Linked DNA regions of Desulfosporosinus acidiphilus SJ4. The protein of the gene in region 1 interacts with the protein of each later gene in a pairwise test. Links are inferred from orthologs where the notes say so. Each region holds a gene or a part of one and is shown on either strand. Other genes may lie near its edges.

What was found.
Region 2: the proteins of DESACI_RS20515 (region 1) and tuf interact in binary tests that used the Bacillus subtilis proteins (3 or more experiments, as listed by UniProt). The link is inferred for Desulfosporosinus acidiphilus SJ4 from one-to-one orthologs.

Annotation. Positions count from the first base shown.
Region 1 is NC_018068.1:4,449,847-4,457,912, forward strand. The notes cover bases 3,498-6,273. They hold DESACI_RS20515 (rod shape-determining protein), read right to left. Parts: upstream 5,508-6,273; coding sequence 4,488-5,507; downstream 3,498-4,487. Other genes in these bases: mreD (rod shape-determining protein MreD), read right to left, coding at 3,498-3,600; mreC (rod shape-determining protein MreC), read right to left, coding at 3,600-4,466; radC (RadC family protein), read right to left, coding at 5,679-6,273. Also shown: septum site-determining protein MinC, read right to left, coding at 16-696; mrdA (penicillin-binding protein 2), read right to left, coding at 808-2,913; more of mreD, read right to left, coding at 3,094-3,497; more of radC, read right to left, coding at 6,274-6,362; DESACI_RS20525 (Maf family protein), read right to left, coding at 6,331-6,969; DESACI_RS20530 (DUF4321 domain-containing protein), read right to left, coding at 6,971-7,234; DESACI_RS25600 (hypothetical protein), read right to left, coding at 7,457-7,579; DESACI_RS20535 (DUF1697 domain-containing protein), read right to left, coding at 7,768-8,066.
Region 2 is NC_018068.1:497,787-505,930, forward strand. Bases 28-2,881 are described here. They hold tuf (elongation factor Tu), read left to right. Parts: upstream 28-780; coding sequence 781-1,983; downstream 1,984-2,881. Other genes in these bases: fusA (elongation factor G), read left to right, coding at 28-670; rpsJ (30S ribosomal protein S10), read left to right, coding at 2,177-2,482; rplC (50S ribosomal protein L3), read left to right, coding at 2,651-2,881. In the rest of the region: more of fusA, read left to right, coding at 1-27; more of rplC, read left to right, coding at 2,882-3,280; rplD (50S ribosomal protein L4), read left to right, coding at 3,304-3,927; DESACI_RS02405 (50S ribosomal protein L23), read left to right, coding at 3,927-4,214; rplB (50S ribosomal protein L2), read left to right, coding at 4,245-5,072; rpsS (30S ribosomal protein S19), read left to right, coding at 5,091-5,372; rplV (50S ribosomal protein L22), read left to right, coding at 5,395-5,736; rpsC (30S ribosomal protein S3), read left to right, coding at 5,741-6,403; rplP (50S ribosomal protein L16), read left to right, coding at 6,404-6,841; rpmC (50S ribosomal protein L29), read left to right, coding at 6,831-7,034; rpsQ (30S ribosomal protein S17), read left to right, coding at 7,058-7,318; rplN (50S ribosomal protein L14), read left to right, coding at 7,355-7,720; rplX (50S ribosomal protein L24), read left to right, coding at 7,734-8,102; rplE (50S ribosomal protein L5), read left to right, coding at 8,123-8,144. UniProt on the Bacillus subtilis protein: GTP hydrolase that promotes the GTP-dependent binding of aminoacyl-tRNA to the A-site of ribosomes during protein biosynthesis.

The DNA.
Region 1 (8,066 bases):
TAGTACTTATTCTTCTTAACGACCTTTGCCACGATAACCTGTCAAACCAGCTGCTTCGACAATCAAACGGTCATCTTTAATTCTGGCAATTTCCGGTCCTCGTTCCTCTGATTCCTCATCAGGTGCTCTTGTTACTAAATCTGCAATTCTCAGCTGTGTCGGTGCCAGATGATAGGCACTTACTGAGGCTGTCCGTTCTCCGGTGGCCCCTGCATGAGCTACGCCGCGCAAAGACCCCAAAACAACAATATTTCCGGTAGCAATAATCTCTGCACCGGGATTAACATCACCCAGCACTACAACATGCCCTTCAAATTGCACACTCTTCCCGGAACGCATCGTGCGTTCCACAAAGAGGCATTGTCCCGAGACCATCCCTTCATCGACAGCCCGCGTTTCTTTCTCTTCCGCGTGGGATTGAATTTTTCCCGGCACGTACACTTCCTCCGTCGTTAACCATCCCCCAAGTTCCAACTGGTGCTCACTTAAGAGGTTTGTTAACTGATCATGCTCACCCTCTGAGTATTCTTTGCTTCCTGCAAAACACCGAACTGTCGCACCCTTTAGGAATTGAACTGAATCCTTCAGCAACTTATCGAGTTCCGTCATCAACAATCCAAACTCCGCAGCCGGATCAAAGTACAGCACCAGTCCTTCGCGGGTGCCCTTTAGGGCAACATGTTCTGTCCGTGTCAACCTGCACAATCCTCCATTGCTTTTCATAATAAATGCCTACTATAAATTCTACAAGCCTGTCCCAATTCCCTTTTCTTCTTAAAAAAAAACGAGGAGAAATTTCCTCGTTTTTTAGCCCCCATTCGTGGATTTCCATCCAAAATACTTCATAAATGCCGCCCTAGCGACGTATCCTGCCGTATCCCCGCCGTGACTTCCATATTCAACGACTCCGGCAAAGGCTATCTGAGGATGATCATAGGGAGCAAAGGCCACAAACATCCCGTTATAGACATCTGCATTACTAGTATTTACTGATCCGGTTTGAGCGGTACCTGTCTTAGCACCGCCTGAAAAGTCGGGAATATCGGAAAACAGAAAAGCTGCTGTTCCTTCGCCTGTTGTCGCGGCCTGCATCCCCTGCTTGACTGTAGCCAAAACGTCCGGCGAGATCGAGACCGTATTTTCGACTTTAGGCTGATTTTGCATGACTACTTTTCCCGTCAAAGGATCGCTTATTTTATTCACAATGTAGGGACGATAGTGTTTGCCGCCATTGACGATGGTTGCCACGTAATTCGCCAATTGGAGAGGCGTATAATCATTGTACCCTTGCCCGATAGCATTGTTATAACTGTCATAAGCTTTCCAAGCCACGTACTGATCGACCATTTGCTGATACCAAACCTGAACTTGCTTTTTCTCCTGATCTTCAGCAGACTGCAGTTTCTGTTTCGTCTGAGTATCCTTAGCCTGAGCTAATTTTGGTGCATATTTACTGTTGATAGCAGCGAGTTTCTGATCCCGCTGTTTGGCATATTGGGGTTCAATATTGGCCTTTTTCCATTGTTCTGAAGGTACAAGTCCCTTTGCTTCACCGGGTAAATCGACACCGGTGTAAGTCCCCAAACCAAATTCATGGGCAATCTGGCCAATAAATTCCGGATTGGCGTCAAAAACCCGCCGGCCCACAACTTCAAAATAGATATCCGAGGATAAGGCCAGAGCCCGATAAATATTCACAAGGCCAAAATTATTTCCGCCCCATTCTACAAACCCTTGTTTTTGAGCTACGATATTTCCCAGCGAGGAGAGTACGTCATTAATTTTTTCATCCGGCGTCGTTAATTTCAATTGCAAAGCAGCCATTGCCGTAATCATTTTAAAGGTAGAACCAGGCGGGTAAAGCCCTGCTAAGGCGCGGTTCAGGGAAGCCGCCGGTGCATCTTTATTGGTAAAGTATTTATCCGAAACTTGTTGAGAAATATTTCCGATCAAATCATTGGGGTCCATACTCGGCCGGGAGGCCATAGCCAATATCTTGCCTGTATTGACATCAATGACCACAGCTGCACCCGATTTGGCGTTGGGATTCGTGTCTCTTTGAACATTGGCTATAACCTGATCCAAGCTGTCTTCCACCGTTTTTTGCAAGTCGGCGTCGATAGTCAGCTGAATTGTCTTTCCGGGTTCCGGTGTCTGAACTATCTTTTTGGTCAAAGGGCGGGCATTATTGTCGACTTCAACTTGTTGCACCCCTTCTTTACCGCGCAGCCAAAAATCATAAGTCTTTTCCACACCGTCCTTACCCACCAGGTCCCCCTGAGAATAGGTAAATCCGGCTTTTTGAGCATCGGGGTTTTTATTAAACTGATCAATTTCATTGGGACCGATCTCCCGCACATAGCCAAGAATCTGTCCTGCTAAGGTATGCTGAGGGTAAGAGCGGATTGGCGTTGCATCCACGCTGACCCCGGGAAGTTCATCTTGATGCTCGGCAATAACGGCTTGAAGCTGTTGAGGAACATTCTCCAAGATTGTAACCGGGCGGTAACGTTCCCACTGGTGGTTTTGGATATTGACTAAAATATCGACATCGATAGCATCAACAGTTTCGTTGGCATTAGGCCAATAGGGCTTTATAAAGCCCGCTAAACGCATAACTACGTCTTTCCAGTTGGTCGTTTTAGACTGCTGAAGATCAAGCCAGTCTAAGGTTAGGACAAACTCCGGCACGCTGGTGGCCAAAAGCTTATTGTTTTTGTCAACAATATCGCCGCGAGTGGTTGGAATCTTCACAAGCTGCATAACGTTGCCTTTAGCCATTTCCGAATAGTAAGATCCCTCAGCAATTTGCAAATGCCAAAGGTTTAAACCCAAAATCAAAAAAACAATAACCACGACCGCCGAGAGACCCCAAAAACGATGGACATATGGTTTTCGTTCTTTGTCATCCATTTCAAAAACTCCTCCAATTCGATGTTCCTGGCTCGATATTCCTGGTTCGATTTCCCTGGTTCGAAACGGATTCGATTTATTGAATCGAAGAACGGAATCAGTTGTATTATTTAGAGTTAAAACCATCATTATTTTATGGACTTAAGTGCTAATTCATGAGTTTTAGTATTCGGTAATAGATTATCGTTCATATCTTGGTCTGTACCGCAGCCAGCCGTACTGGAAAGACCTGTGAATCAAAGGATAGGTGATTGGAACGAGAACAGCATTGTATAATGCGACTCCAAACACTAATTGGGCTATGTCAGCCATCGACCATTGCAGTCCTGCTCCCAAGGCCAAAAAAGCTACACAAATTTGCCCAACCGCCGTAACTATGAAGACCATGAACGTTGTCAGCAAGAAATTTTCCCGATACCAGCGTTCCGTCAGCCAGTTGCTTAAGAAGGCCACTACTAAGAGAGTAAGAGTATACATTCCTATATACCGGCCTAAATAAAAGTCTTCCAACAGCCCCGCACCTAAACCCCAAAGCAAACTGGAAAGCCGCCGGTGGTGCGCGGCCATATAGATGGTCAAGAGCATGAGAAGATCCGGTTTAATGCCTGACCAGGCCCAAAAGTGGAAAAGCGTCCCCGGCAAGATCAAGCTTAGAAGAAACATGACTGTAATCAGGATGTAGCGCATTATTTTGCCCCCACCATTTTCACAATATAGACTTCTTCAAGAGAATCAAAGTCAACCAAGGGTTCGATGTATGCCGTCTTGAGCAGACCGGAAGGGTCAAGCTCGATTTCTTTAACTTTCCCGATGGGGACATCTTGAGGGTAAACTCCGCCCTGACCGGAAGTCAGGACCAGATTTCCAACATTGACATTATCCGCCCGGCGAAAGAGCATTTCCAAATTCCCCTCAGGGGTCAGACGAGAACCCCGTTTATAAGTACCCTGTACAATTCCGAAGGTACCATTGCCTGCACTATCGCGCACGACAGCACTTACTTGTCCTTCACCATCGAGAATCATCAGAACTTCAGACGTTGTCGGTGAAACACTAACAACCTTACCCACCAAACCTAAGTCTCCGATCACAGGATCATTAATCTGAACCCCATCATTGCTTCCTCGATTTACAGTCAATGTGCTGTACCAGGATGTCGGGTTGCGATTGATGATCGTTGCCCCTACTTTGGTATACTTATCAAGGGTCGGGCTGCGAAATACTCCTTGGTCAAGTTCTGAGTATCGCAAGCCGGCCAGCACTTGTTCTTTAAGTTTTAGGTTATCACCGGTAAGCTGATCTACTTTTTTGTGTAATTCTTGATTTTCCTGCTCAACATTTCTGAAATTCCACAGAACTTTGGTATTATCTCGAATTCCGTTTCCCAACTGAAGAATAGGCTTCTCTACGACACTCAACACTCTTTGCATAGCTCCCCCTACGGGATTGGGGAACCGGCTGCCAAGACCCGTCAAGCGAATACTTATTAATACGCCCAGCAACAGAAAGAAAACGAGAACCGCAATTCCCGTTACATTAACTCTCTTCCCCACCAAGATTCCTCCCCGCTATTCCTAGCTTTTTTGCGAGGCAGCTATTTTACGAAGGACATCAGCGTGTTCCAGGACATGTCCTGTCCCGTGAACAACACAAGACAGAGGGTCCTCCGCCAAGTGCACCGCAATGCCTGTTTCATCGGATATCAGCCGATCAAGATTGCGAAGCAATGAGCCTCCGCCCGCCATCATAATTCCTCGGTCCATAATGTCGGAAGATAATTCCGGCGGAGTCTTCTCCAGGCACGATTTAACCGCATCAACAATGGCCATCACCGGTTCCTGCAAGGCTTCTTGGATTTCCTCTGCAGAGACATCAATGGTTTTTGGAAGTCCTGTTAATAAATCTCGCCCGCGCACCGTGTAATTGCCCGGTTCAGCCATATAAGCATAACCGATTTCAAATTTCAGGGACTCAGCGGTGCGGTAACCCACCATTAAATTATATCGTCTCTTAATATGAGCTACAATGGCATCGTCCATCTCGTCTCCTGCCACTCGGATTGAACGGCTGGTTACGATTCCTCCCAGAGATATGACTGCAACTTCTGTGGTGCCGCCGCCAATGTCTACAATCATATTGCCTGTCGGTTCACTGACCGGAAGTCCTGCGCCGATGGCTGCTGCCATCGGTTCTTCCAGAATCATGGGATCCTTGGCACCGGCGGCCATGGCAGCTTCTTTAACTGCGCGTTCTTCAACGGGTGTAACACCGGAAGGCACACAAATGACCACCCTGGGGCGAATAAAAGGATGATCCGTTCCGAGAGCACGGCTGATAAAGTATTTCAACATTTTCTGAGTAATATTAAAATCCGAAATAACCCCGTCTTTAAGAGGGCGAATAGCCACAATATTGCTGGGAGTACGGCCAATCATTTCCTTAGCTTTGTCTCCGACTGCCATTGGGGTCTTCGTCATAATATCCATCGCAACAACGGAGGGTTCACGTACAACAATACCTTTTCCCTTTAAATGAACTAATGAGTTCGCTGTCCCAAGGTCAATCCCTAAATCCCGGCTGAAAAAACTAAACATGGTTTGTAAAAACTCCTTCCAGTCACACTCTCTATACGAACAGTATACCCGTTCAAACCTAAAATTACCAAACGCCAAATATTATACCATAGTTCTAATTTCCTGATCTTCAGATTTTAGATCTGATTTCAGATCTTTAGATCTTTAGATTTATTCGAACCCCGAACCTCGCTATATGACTCCCCGTTCCTTCAAGCTGACATAACGGTTATCCCCAATGATAACGTGATCAAGAACCTCAATACCGAGAATCTTTCCCCCGTCTGCCAGGCGGCGGGTAACTTCTATGTCTTCCTTACTGGGAGTCGGGTCACCGCTGGGATGATTATGTAATAAAATAATAGCATTCGAATTTCTCCGAATGGCTTCTTTAAAACATTCTCTGGGATGAACCAGCGATGAATTGAGTGAACCAATCGAGATGGGGCTGATCCCCAAGACATGATTTTTTGTCGAGAGGGAAACCACCCGAAAATGCTCCCTGTCCAAATAGCGCATTTCTTCCATAACAATATGCGCCACATCTTGCGGCGAATTAACGGTCGGCCTAGACATGGGGTCCACTGAAACTGATCGGCGACCCAATTCTAGAGCAGCCTTTAACTCGGCGGACTTCGCCTTTCCTAAACCGTGAATCTGAGCTAATTCATGAACCGTAAGCTTTCCTAACCCCGAAAGGCCGCCTACCCCTGCCAGAATACGTTCTGCCAGTGTTAAAACGTTTTCCCCTTTAAGGCCTGTACGCAGGAGGATTGCCAGGATTTCGCTGTTAGACAGCACCTCCGGTCCTAATAAACAAAGTCTTTCCCGCGGCAGCAGTTCCTCAGGTAGATCTTTCAGACGCCGATACTCCATGATTCACCTCGCGTGAAGCGATATTTGCCTGCATAATCCCCCACGCCTTAAGTTCATCTGTTAAGTATTCCATCGGAAGCCCAATAACATTTGTCAGTGATCCCTCAACAGAAGTGACAAACTTTCTGGCTTCTCCCTGAATTCCATAGGCACCCGCTTTATCCATCGGTTCTCCGCTTTTGACATAGTCTTTAATTTCCTGAGGGGACATTTGACGGAAAACCACAAAAGTTTCAATTACCTCAGTCTTCAGTTTTCCAAACCCATTCAACAAGGCCACACCGGTCAGAACAACATGAGTTCGTCCACTTAACTCTTGCAGCATTTCCTCTGCTTCCTGCGGATTTGACGGTTTACCTAAGATTCGGGTATCCAACACAACCATGGTGTCAGCTCCCAGCACAACATCCAAAGAGTCTCCTCCGAGTTTAAGCCACTGCTGAAGACCTGCTCTCGCTTTGCGTTCTGCCAATTCTCTAACTCCAGGCTTCGGTAGCATTCCAACCGGCAGCGTCTCAGAGACAGTCGATCTAACCGTTTGAAATAAAAAGCCGGCCTCTTGAAGCAGCATTGCTCTCCTGGGAGATGTGGATGCAAGAACAAGCATCTTACCACTTCCTTGATAACATATATCCACCCAGCGCACCTAAAAGTGTGGCACTGGTAATGCTTAGACGAAAGCCAAAGGAAAGCGAGAGAAAAAAGAAATCGAGATAAGTATGTGACGGAAAATCAATGACAGCCGGCTTTAAAAATGGTGCAAATATGCCATATTTATCCAAGCCAAACCCGACTAGAGTCCCAAGGGCAGCTCCTATTAAAATGAGCAATATCATTCTCCCTGTCCCTGAAGAATTTCGCCCAACCGCCATAGTTTTTTCCCCTTCCATCGTCAGAAATTCAGTCTTTTATCTAGAAATCCCCAAACTATGACTTCTCATTTAGTGTAGCATCTTACCCTTGACTAAGCAAGTTCGTACCCCCTGCCGGAAGCCTAAAAAAAGACATACTTTTATTAAAGCTGCAAAGTGAGGAACGGTTCTTTACTGCACGAAACAGAGTTCATACAATAAAGAACCGCTCCTGGTTCCATTCTAACGCGGCAGAATGCCGGCAACAATTATAACGACTAAGGCGATCACGATACATACCCCAATAATAATTTTGTTCTGCTTTCCAGCGTTCATTTTATGCCACGGTAATCGTCGATCCGACAAACCAAGCGTCCCCCTATGTCTAATTTTTACTCTTACTGTAAAATATAGTTAAGAACGTGTAAATAGTCCAAATAGCCTATCCTTTGTCAAATCTTCGACACATCTCTCTCGTCATTTTTAGGATAGGACGATGGTACCGGATGTTTATGGCAAATTCCTCCACAAGGGCGCGGCATCCTATTTTGACCTTAAGTCTCCTTGGTCTTGGCTAAGGCCGCAATCTTACTGATTGTTTTCCAGTTTCGCATGGTTGCCGGAACTCCAAGCTTATAGAGATTATTGGCAAGTTGTGAGTTTCGAATACTCTGGTGAAGCAAAAGAAATACATCCCGACCAATAATTTGAAATTGATTATTCGTGTTTGCGTAGGTATCCAAAGACACGATCTTTTCCTTTAAAGGTTCATGAGTCAACAATGCCACATATTGGCTCTCAAAATCCGACCCCTCTGCCGCTGCAGCGGTTTCTTCCTCAGAGAATGGGTAAT
Region 2 (8,144 bases), 4.0 Mb from region 1 along the record:
TCAATGTGACGTAGGACGTCCTCAGGTTGCCTATAAAGAAACTATCCGCAAAGCGGTTAAAGCTGAAGGAAAGTTCGTACGTCAGTCAGGCGGCCGTGGTCAATACGGACACTGCTGGGTTGAATTTGAACCTATGGAACCAGGATCCGGTTTTGAATTTGTCAATAAAATTGTTGGTGGGGTTATTCCTCGCGAATATATTAACCCAATCGGCGATGGTATCGAAGAAGCTATGCAAAACGGTATTCTCGCAGGATATCCTGCTCTCGATATACGGGCTACAGTCGTTGACGGCTCCTATCACGATGTTGACTCTTCAGAAATGGCCTTTAAGATTGCCGGCTCTATGGCTTTCAAAGCCGGTACCGCTAAAGCCGACCCGGTAATTTTGGAACCTGTTATGAAAGTTGAAGTAACGGTCCCTGAGGAATATATGGGTGATGTCATCGGTGATATCAGCTCACGTCGTGGACGTATTGAAGGAATGGAAGCTCGCGGTAATTCCCAAGTTGTACGCGGCTTTGTTCCTCTCGCTGAAATGTTTGGTTATTCGACAGATTTACGGTCAGCCACCCAAGGTCGTGGAGTATACGTGATGCAATTTGACCATTACGAAGATGTTCCAAAGACCATTGCTGACGGCATTATAGCAAAACGTCAAGGTGCGTAAGCAAGGATTAAAGACCGGGGTTCAAATTCTTTTCAAGCTTGAAGAGGGTTTGAACTTCGGTACCTCGCTGAATTATAAAAACCCTGAAATATTTAAAAGGAGTGAAAAACATGGGAAAAGCGAAATACGAACGTACAAAACCACATGTTAACGTTGGAACCATCGGACACGTAGACCACGGTAAAACAACGACCACAGCTGCAATCACTGTTGTTCTTTCTAAAGTCGGCGGTGCTGTAGCTACAGCATTTGACCAAATCGACAAAGCTCCGGAAGAGCGTGAACGTGGTATTACCATTTCTACCGCTCACGTTGAGTACGAAACCGAAACCCGTCACTATGCACACGTTGACTGCCCAGGGCACGCTGACTATGTCAAGAACATGATCACCGGTGCTGCTCAAATGGACGGCGCAATCCTCGTTGTATCTGCTGCTGACGGTCCTATGCCGCAAACCCGTGAACACATTCTCTTGGCTCGCCAAGTTGGTGTTCCCAGTATCGTTGTTTGGCTTAATAAAGCCGACATGGTTGATGACGCCGAACTTATAGAGCTCGTAGAAATGGAAATTCGTGAACTCTTAAGTTCTTATGAATTTGATGGCGACAATATTCCCATCGTTCCCGGATCTGGACTTAAAGCACTGCAATGTGGCTGCGGAAAACGCGATTGCGAGTGGTGCGGAAAAATCTGGAACCTTATGGATGCAGTTGATTCCTACATTCCTACTCCGGAACGTGACACCGATAAGCCTTTCTTGATGCCAGTTGAGGATGTTTTCACCATTACCGGTCGTGGTACCGTTGCTACCGGTCGTGTTGAGCGTGGTCAAGTGAAGGTCGGAGACGAAGTTGAGATCGTCGGATTAAGCACCGCTGCTCGTAAAACTGTTGTAACCGGCGTTGAGATGTTCCGTAAACTCTTAGACCAAGCACAAGCTGGAGACAATATCGGTGCACTCCTCCGTGGTGTTGAGCGTAAAGATATTGAGCGCGGTCAAGTTTTAGCGAAAACCGGCTCCATTAAACCTCACACCAAGTTTTCCGGAGAGGTTTACATCCTGAACAAAGAAGAAGGCGGACGTCATACTCCTTTCTTCAACAACTATCGTCCTCAATTCTATTTCCGTACAACCGATGTTACCGGTGTAATCGATCTTCCTGAAGGAACTGAAATGGTTATGCCCGGCGACCGTGTAACGATTGATGTTGAACTCATTACTCCAATCGCTATGGAAGAAGGACTTCGTTTTGCTATCCGTGAAGGCGGCAGAACTGTAGGTTCAGGAATTGTTGCCAAAATTAACGAGTAATTAGTCTTTTAAAGACACTAAATTAGAGAGGAAGAGATTCTTCCTCTCTAATTGTGAAGGTCAGGTGAAGGAATGCCATCTGACCTCTGATATCTGGAATGGCGCAAAAGGTTGCTAGGCAGGTGACTCCGCTTGCCTGGGGAATTTTTGCGCTCAACCCGTGTAACGGGAATTTAAGGAGGTAGAATTTAAAATGAGCCAAAAAATCAGAATTCGCTTAAAGGCTTTTGATCACAAAACCTTGGATCAATCTGCAGAACGTATTGTAGAAACCGCAAAGAGGACAGGAGCTCAAGTCAGTGGACCGATTCCTCTCCCTACTGAGAAGAACATTTACACAATTTTGCGTTCCCCTCATGTTAACAAGGATTCAAGGGAACAATTTGAGATGCGGACGCATAAGCGCCTCATTGATATCCTTGAGCCTACGTCAAAAACTGTGGATGCCTTAATGCGCTTAGATCTCCCCGCTGGGGTTGATATTGAGATTAAGCTCTAATTCTTTATTTTTTTGTAGCTTAATTATAAGTCTTGTGATATAATATGTTGTACTTGTCGCGAGAAACGCCCGGTAGCGTGTAGAAAAATTGCGATGAGATAAATAAGATGACACTCTCGTGCACCAGAGTAATCCGGCGCACTTCAAAGTGTCTAGGAGGTGGCATTCGTGTCAAAAGGAATTCTAGGTAAAAAAATAGGGATGACCCAAGTCTTCACTAGCGAAGGAAAAGTCATTCCGGTCACAGTGGTGGAAGCTGGTCCTTGCCCTGTGGTACAAAAGAAGACAGTTGCTACAGACGGATATAATGCTGTTCAACTGGGTTTTTCTGTACTTCGTGAAGGATTGACCAACAAGCCTCGCCAAGGACATTTCCAAAAGGCAAACTTGAAGCCTATGCGTTATGTCAGAGAATTCAGGGTAGAAGACATCGACAGCTATGAAATTGGTCAAGAAGTCAATGCGGACCTGTTTACAGTCGGCGATCGCGTGGATGTCGTTGGTACTTCAAGAGGCAAAGGCTTTGAAGGTATGATTAAACGCAACGGTGCCAGCCGCGGACCAATGGCTCACGGTTCAAAATATCATCGTCGCTCAGGTTCCCTTGGCGCGAAAGGCCCGGCTCGTGTTTTCAAAGGCCGTGTTTTGCCAGGCCGTATGGGCGGCGAGCGTGTAACTGTACAAAACTTGGAGGTCATCCGAGTTGACTTAGATAAAAACCTGATCTTGATCAAAGGGGCTGTCCCGGGAGCGAAAAAATCATTGCTCATTCTGAAGCCTTCTGTCAAGGCGAAGTAGCACTGAGAAAGGAGGAATAAGCAATGCCTAAAGTTCAAGTAGTAAATATGCAAGGCGCACCTGTTGGTGAAATTGAACTAAGTGATAATATCTTTGGAATTACACCCAATGTTCCTGTTCTTCATTCAGCCGTTGTTTCCCAATTAGCTTCTCTGCGGCACGGAACGCAATCAGCTCTGCTGCGCGGCGAAGTACGCGGAGGCGGACGCAAACCATGGCGTCAAAAGGGAACTGGCCGTGCACGTTCCGGAAGTTCACGCTCCCCTGTTTGGAGAGGCGGCGGTGTTGTATTCGCACCGAAACCGCGTAAGTATGGATTTAAATTGCCGAAGAAAGTTAGACGTCTGGCTTTACACTCAGCACTTTCTTCGAAAGTCATAGAACAACAGCTTATCGTGTTGGATGCTCTGAAATTGGAAGAGGTTAAGACACGTGAAATCGTTAAACTTCTCAAGGCTCTGCAAGTCAGCAAGAAGGCAATGATTGTCACGGATGAGGTTGACGAAGCGGTTTTCCGTTCGGCTAGTAACATAGAGGGTGTAGTCACCATGGATGTTGCTGGGATGAATGTCGTAGACTTGCTCAACCATGATGTTCTTGTCATGACTAAGGCTGCGATCTCAAAAACAGAGGAGGTGTTTGCGTAATGCGCGACGCACGTGAGGTCCTCAAAAGTCCGGTTATCTCTGAAAAATCAGTAGGTCTTGTTGAGGAAAACAAATACTCCTTCTGGGTTAATCCAGCAGCTAATAAAATCGAAATCAAAGCCGCAGTAGAAAAAATGTTTAAGGTTTCCGTAGTGGACATTCACACCATCAATGTTCGCGGGAAAATGAAACGGGTAGGCAAGTACAGCGGTAAGACCGCAAATCGGAAAAAAGCGATTGCTACGCTTAAAGCTGGAGATAGAATTGAAAACTTCGCAGGCCTGTAAGCAGCTTGAAGCAAAGGAGGAAAGAAACCAATGGCACTGAAGTCATTTAAACCAACCTCGGCCAGTCGTCGTCAAATGACTGTTTCGACGTTTGAAGAAATCACCAGAACTGAGCCTGAACGTTCTTTGTTAAAGCCTTTACGCAAAAAGGCCGGCCGCAACAGCGAAGGTCATTTAAGCGTTCGCCATAAAGGCGGCGGGCACAAGAGAATGTATCGTCAGATTGATTTCAAACGGAATAAAGATGGTATCCCGGCACGAGTGGCCAGTATTGAATATGATCCTAACCGATCGGCAAATATTGCCTTGCTTTACTACAAAGATGGGTTCAAAGCCTATATCTTAGCACCTAACGGTCTACAAGTCGATCAAATGGTCGTTTCTGGACCGGATGCAGATATTAAAGTAGGAAACACTCTCCCTTTAAAAAATATACCAGTCGGTACTTTATTGCATAACATTGAGATGAAACCCGGCAAAGGAGCACAAATGGTCCGGACCGCCGGAGTTGCAGCTCAATTAATGGCTAAAGAAGGCGCTTATGCAACCTTACGTCTTCCCTCGGGAGAAATGCGCATGATCCGTCTTGAATGCCGCGCAACTATCGGTCAAGTCGGAAACTTAGACCATGAAAACATTAACATTGGTAAAGCCGGACGATCCCGTTGGCTGGGAATTCGCCCAACCGTTCGCGGATCAGTTATGAATCCTTGCGATCACCCCCATGGCGGTGGTGAAGGCCGTAACTCCATTGGACGTAATCCGGTTACACCTTGGGGAAAACCTGCCCTTGGTGCCAAGACTCGGAAGAAAAAGAACTTGTCGAATCGCTTTATTGTGAAACGGCGCAGTAAGTAGTCGAAAGGAGGCCCATGAATGAGCAGATCTGTAAAAAAAGGACCTTTCGTCGAAGCTCGTCTCCTCGCACGTGTTGACGCGATGAACGAATCCGGTGACAAGCGCGTCATCAAGACATGGTCCAGACGCTCAACAATTTTCCCGCAAATGATTGGTTTTACTATAGCAGTGCACGATGGACGGAAACATGTTCCTATCTATATTACCGAAGACATGGTAGGGCATAAACTTGGCGAGTTCTCGCCGACTCGCACCTATAAGGGCCATGCTGGCAGTGAAAAGTCCAGCGGCCTACGATAATTCGAGAGGAGGCTAAAGACACATGCAAGCAAAAGCAGTGGCAAAATACGTACGTATCTCTCCTCGTAAGGTGCGCCAAGTTGTTAATTTGATCCGCGGCAAGAAGGTCAGTGATGCGTTCGCCATTCTTCAATTTACTGCTAAGGGATCAAGTGCTGATGTCACAAAGGTATTAAAATCAGCAGTTGCTAACGCAGAGCATAATTTTGACATGAATACAGATGAACTTATCATTACTCAAATTTGTGTGGACGAAGGACCAACTTTAAAACGCATTAAGCCTAGAGCTATGGGACGTGCAGACCAAATCCGCAAACGGACGAGTCACATTACCGTGGTTGTTGGCGAAGAGAAGGAGGACTAGAACTGTGGGTCAAAAGGTAAATCCCAAAGGCCTCCGCATCGGGATAATCCGTGATTGGGAAAGCCGATGGTATGCAGGTAAAAACTATGTAGAACTTCTTCACGAGGACTTGAAAATTCGTGAATTTGTAAAAAATAAACTTAAACAAGCCGGTTGCCCTAAGGTTGAGATCGAACGTGCGGCAAGCCGCATCAAGGTATCAGTTTACGCAGCCAAGCCGGGAATTGTCATTGGCCGCGGCGGCGCAGAAGTAGAAAATCTGCGTAAGCAACTGGAAGCCATGACGGGCAAACAAGTCGCAGTTAACATTGTTGAAATTAAAAAGCCTGAGCTGGATGCGCAATTAGTTGCGGAAAATATAGCCCAACAACTGGAGAAACGTGTTTCCTTCCGTCGTGCTATGAAACAAACCGTCGGCAGGACTATGCGCCAGGGTTCCTTGGGAATCAAAATTCAGTGCAGCGGTCGTTTGGCTGGAGCCGAAATTGCCAGAACTGAATGGTACCATGAAGGAAAAGTACCCCTTCACACCTTACGTGCAGACATTGACTACGGGTTTGCCGAAGCAAATACCACGTATGGAAAAATTGGTATCAAAGTTTGGATTTATAAAGGTGAGGTTCTTCCAGCGAAGAAGGTCGTCGCTCAGGTGGAAGGAGGAAACTAAATGTTAGTCCCAACCAGAGTGAAACATAGAAAACAACATCGTGGTCGTTTGACCGGTAAAGCGACTCGTGGAACTACGATTACCTTTGGCCAATATGGTCTGGTAGCCCTGGAAAGCGGTTGGATAACCAATCGTCAAATCGAGGCCGCTCGTATCGCCATGACCCGTTATATTAAACGGGGCGGTCAAGTATGGATTAAAATTTTCCCTGATAAGCCAATTACGGCAAAACCGGCTGAAACTCGTATGGGCAGCGGAAAAGGCTCGCCTGAGTATTGGGTAGCCGTTGTGAAACCCGGCCGTGTCATGTTTGAACTCGACGGCGTTGCAGAAGAAGTCGCCCGCGAAGCTCTTCGCTTGGCAATGCATAAGCTTCCGATCAAATGTAAGATCGCTTCCCGTGCAGATTTACTAGGAGGTGACGCAAATGAAAACTAAGGATTTCCGTGATCTGACAAATGACGAAGTCGTTAAGCAGATCGACGATTACAAAACCGAACTGTTTAATTTGCGTTTCCAATTGGCAACGGGTCAACTTGATAACCCAATGCGAATTCGTGAAATCCGCAAAGGTATTGCTCGCGGCAAAACGATTTTGCGTGAACGTGAGTTAAAGATCGAACGTTCTTAAGTTGAGAAAGGAGGCTTTATAGCGTGGAAAGAGCCCAGCGTAAAGTTCGGATCGGCAAAGTAGTCAGCGATAAGATGGACAAAACCATTGTTGTGTCTGTTGAAATTACTGAAAGCCATCCCTTATATAAAAAGACATTTACTCGCACAAAGAAATTTAAAGCTCATGATGAGAACAACGAAGCTCATATCGGAGATACTGTTTCAATCATGGAAACCCGCCGTTTAAGTAAGGATAAATGCTGGCGCATGGTTAAAGTTCTGGAAAGGGCTGTAGCGCTCTAAACTAGTTATATTTAGTTCGGAAGGGGGTCAAAGGGAATGATCCAGGTACAAACCAGGCTTCGGGTTGGAGACAACTCTGGTGCTAAAGAATTGATGTGTATTCGTGTGCTCGGGGGCTCAATGCGTCGGTATGCATCAATTGGAGATATTATTGTGGCTTCTGTTAAACAGGCAACGCCAGGGGGCGTTGTTAAAAAGGGTGACGTCGTTAAGGCAGTTGTTGTTCGCACAAAGAAGGAAATTCGACGTCCTGACGGTTCTTATATACGCTTCAGCGAGAATGCTGCTGTCATCATCAGAGATGACAAGAGCCCTCGCGGAACTCGTATCTTTGGGCCAGTTGCCCGTGAACTTCGTGATAATTATATGAAAATTATTTCCCTGGCACCGGAGGTTATCTAAGACCCCATGACAGATGGAGGTGAAGAAAGTGGCTGCTACTAAGCATAAAGTACAACCCAATAAACTGCACGTTAAAAAAGGCGACTACGTCATGGTCATCAGCGGTAAAGACGCCGGCAAAAAAGGTAAAGTAATCGAAGTGATCCCCAAAAAGGGTCGCGTCGTTGTAGAAAAGGCTAATATTGTTAAACGTCACACCAAGCCCTCTCAAGCGATGCCTCAAGGCGGTATTGTTTCTAAGGAAGCTCCGATGGCCAGTTCGAATGTTATGTTATATTGCCAAGAGTGTAATTCCGTAACTCGTGTAAGTGTCAAGTTGACGGATAACGGAAAAGTTCGCGTCTGCAAACATTGCGGAGTGAATCTCCCAGATAAACACTAATCGAGAAAGGAGGGACCCCAGTGGCTCGTCTAAAAGACAGAT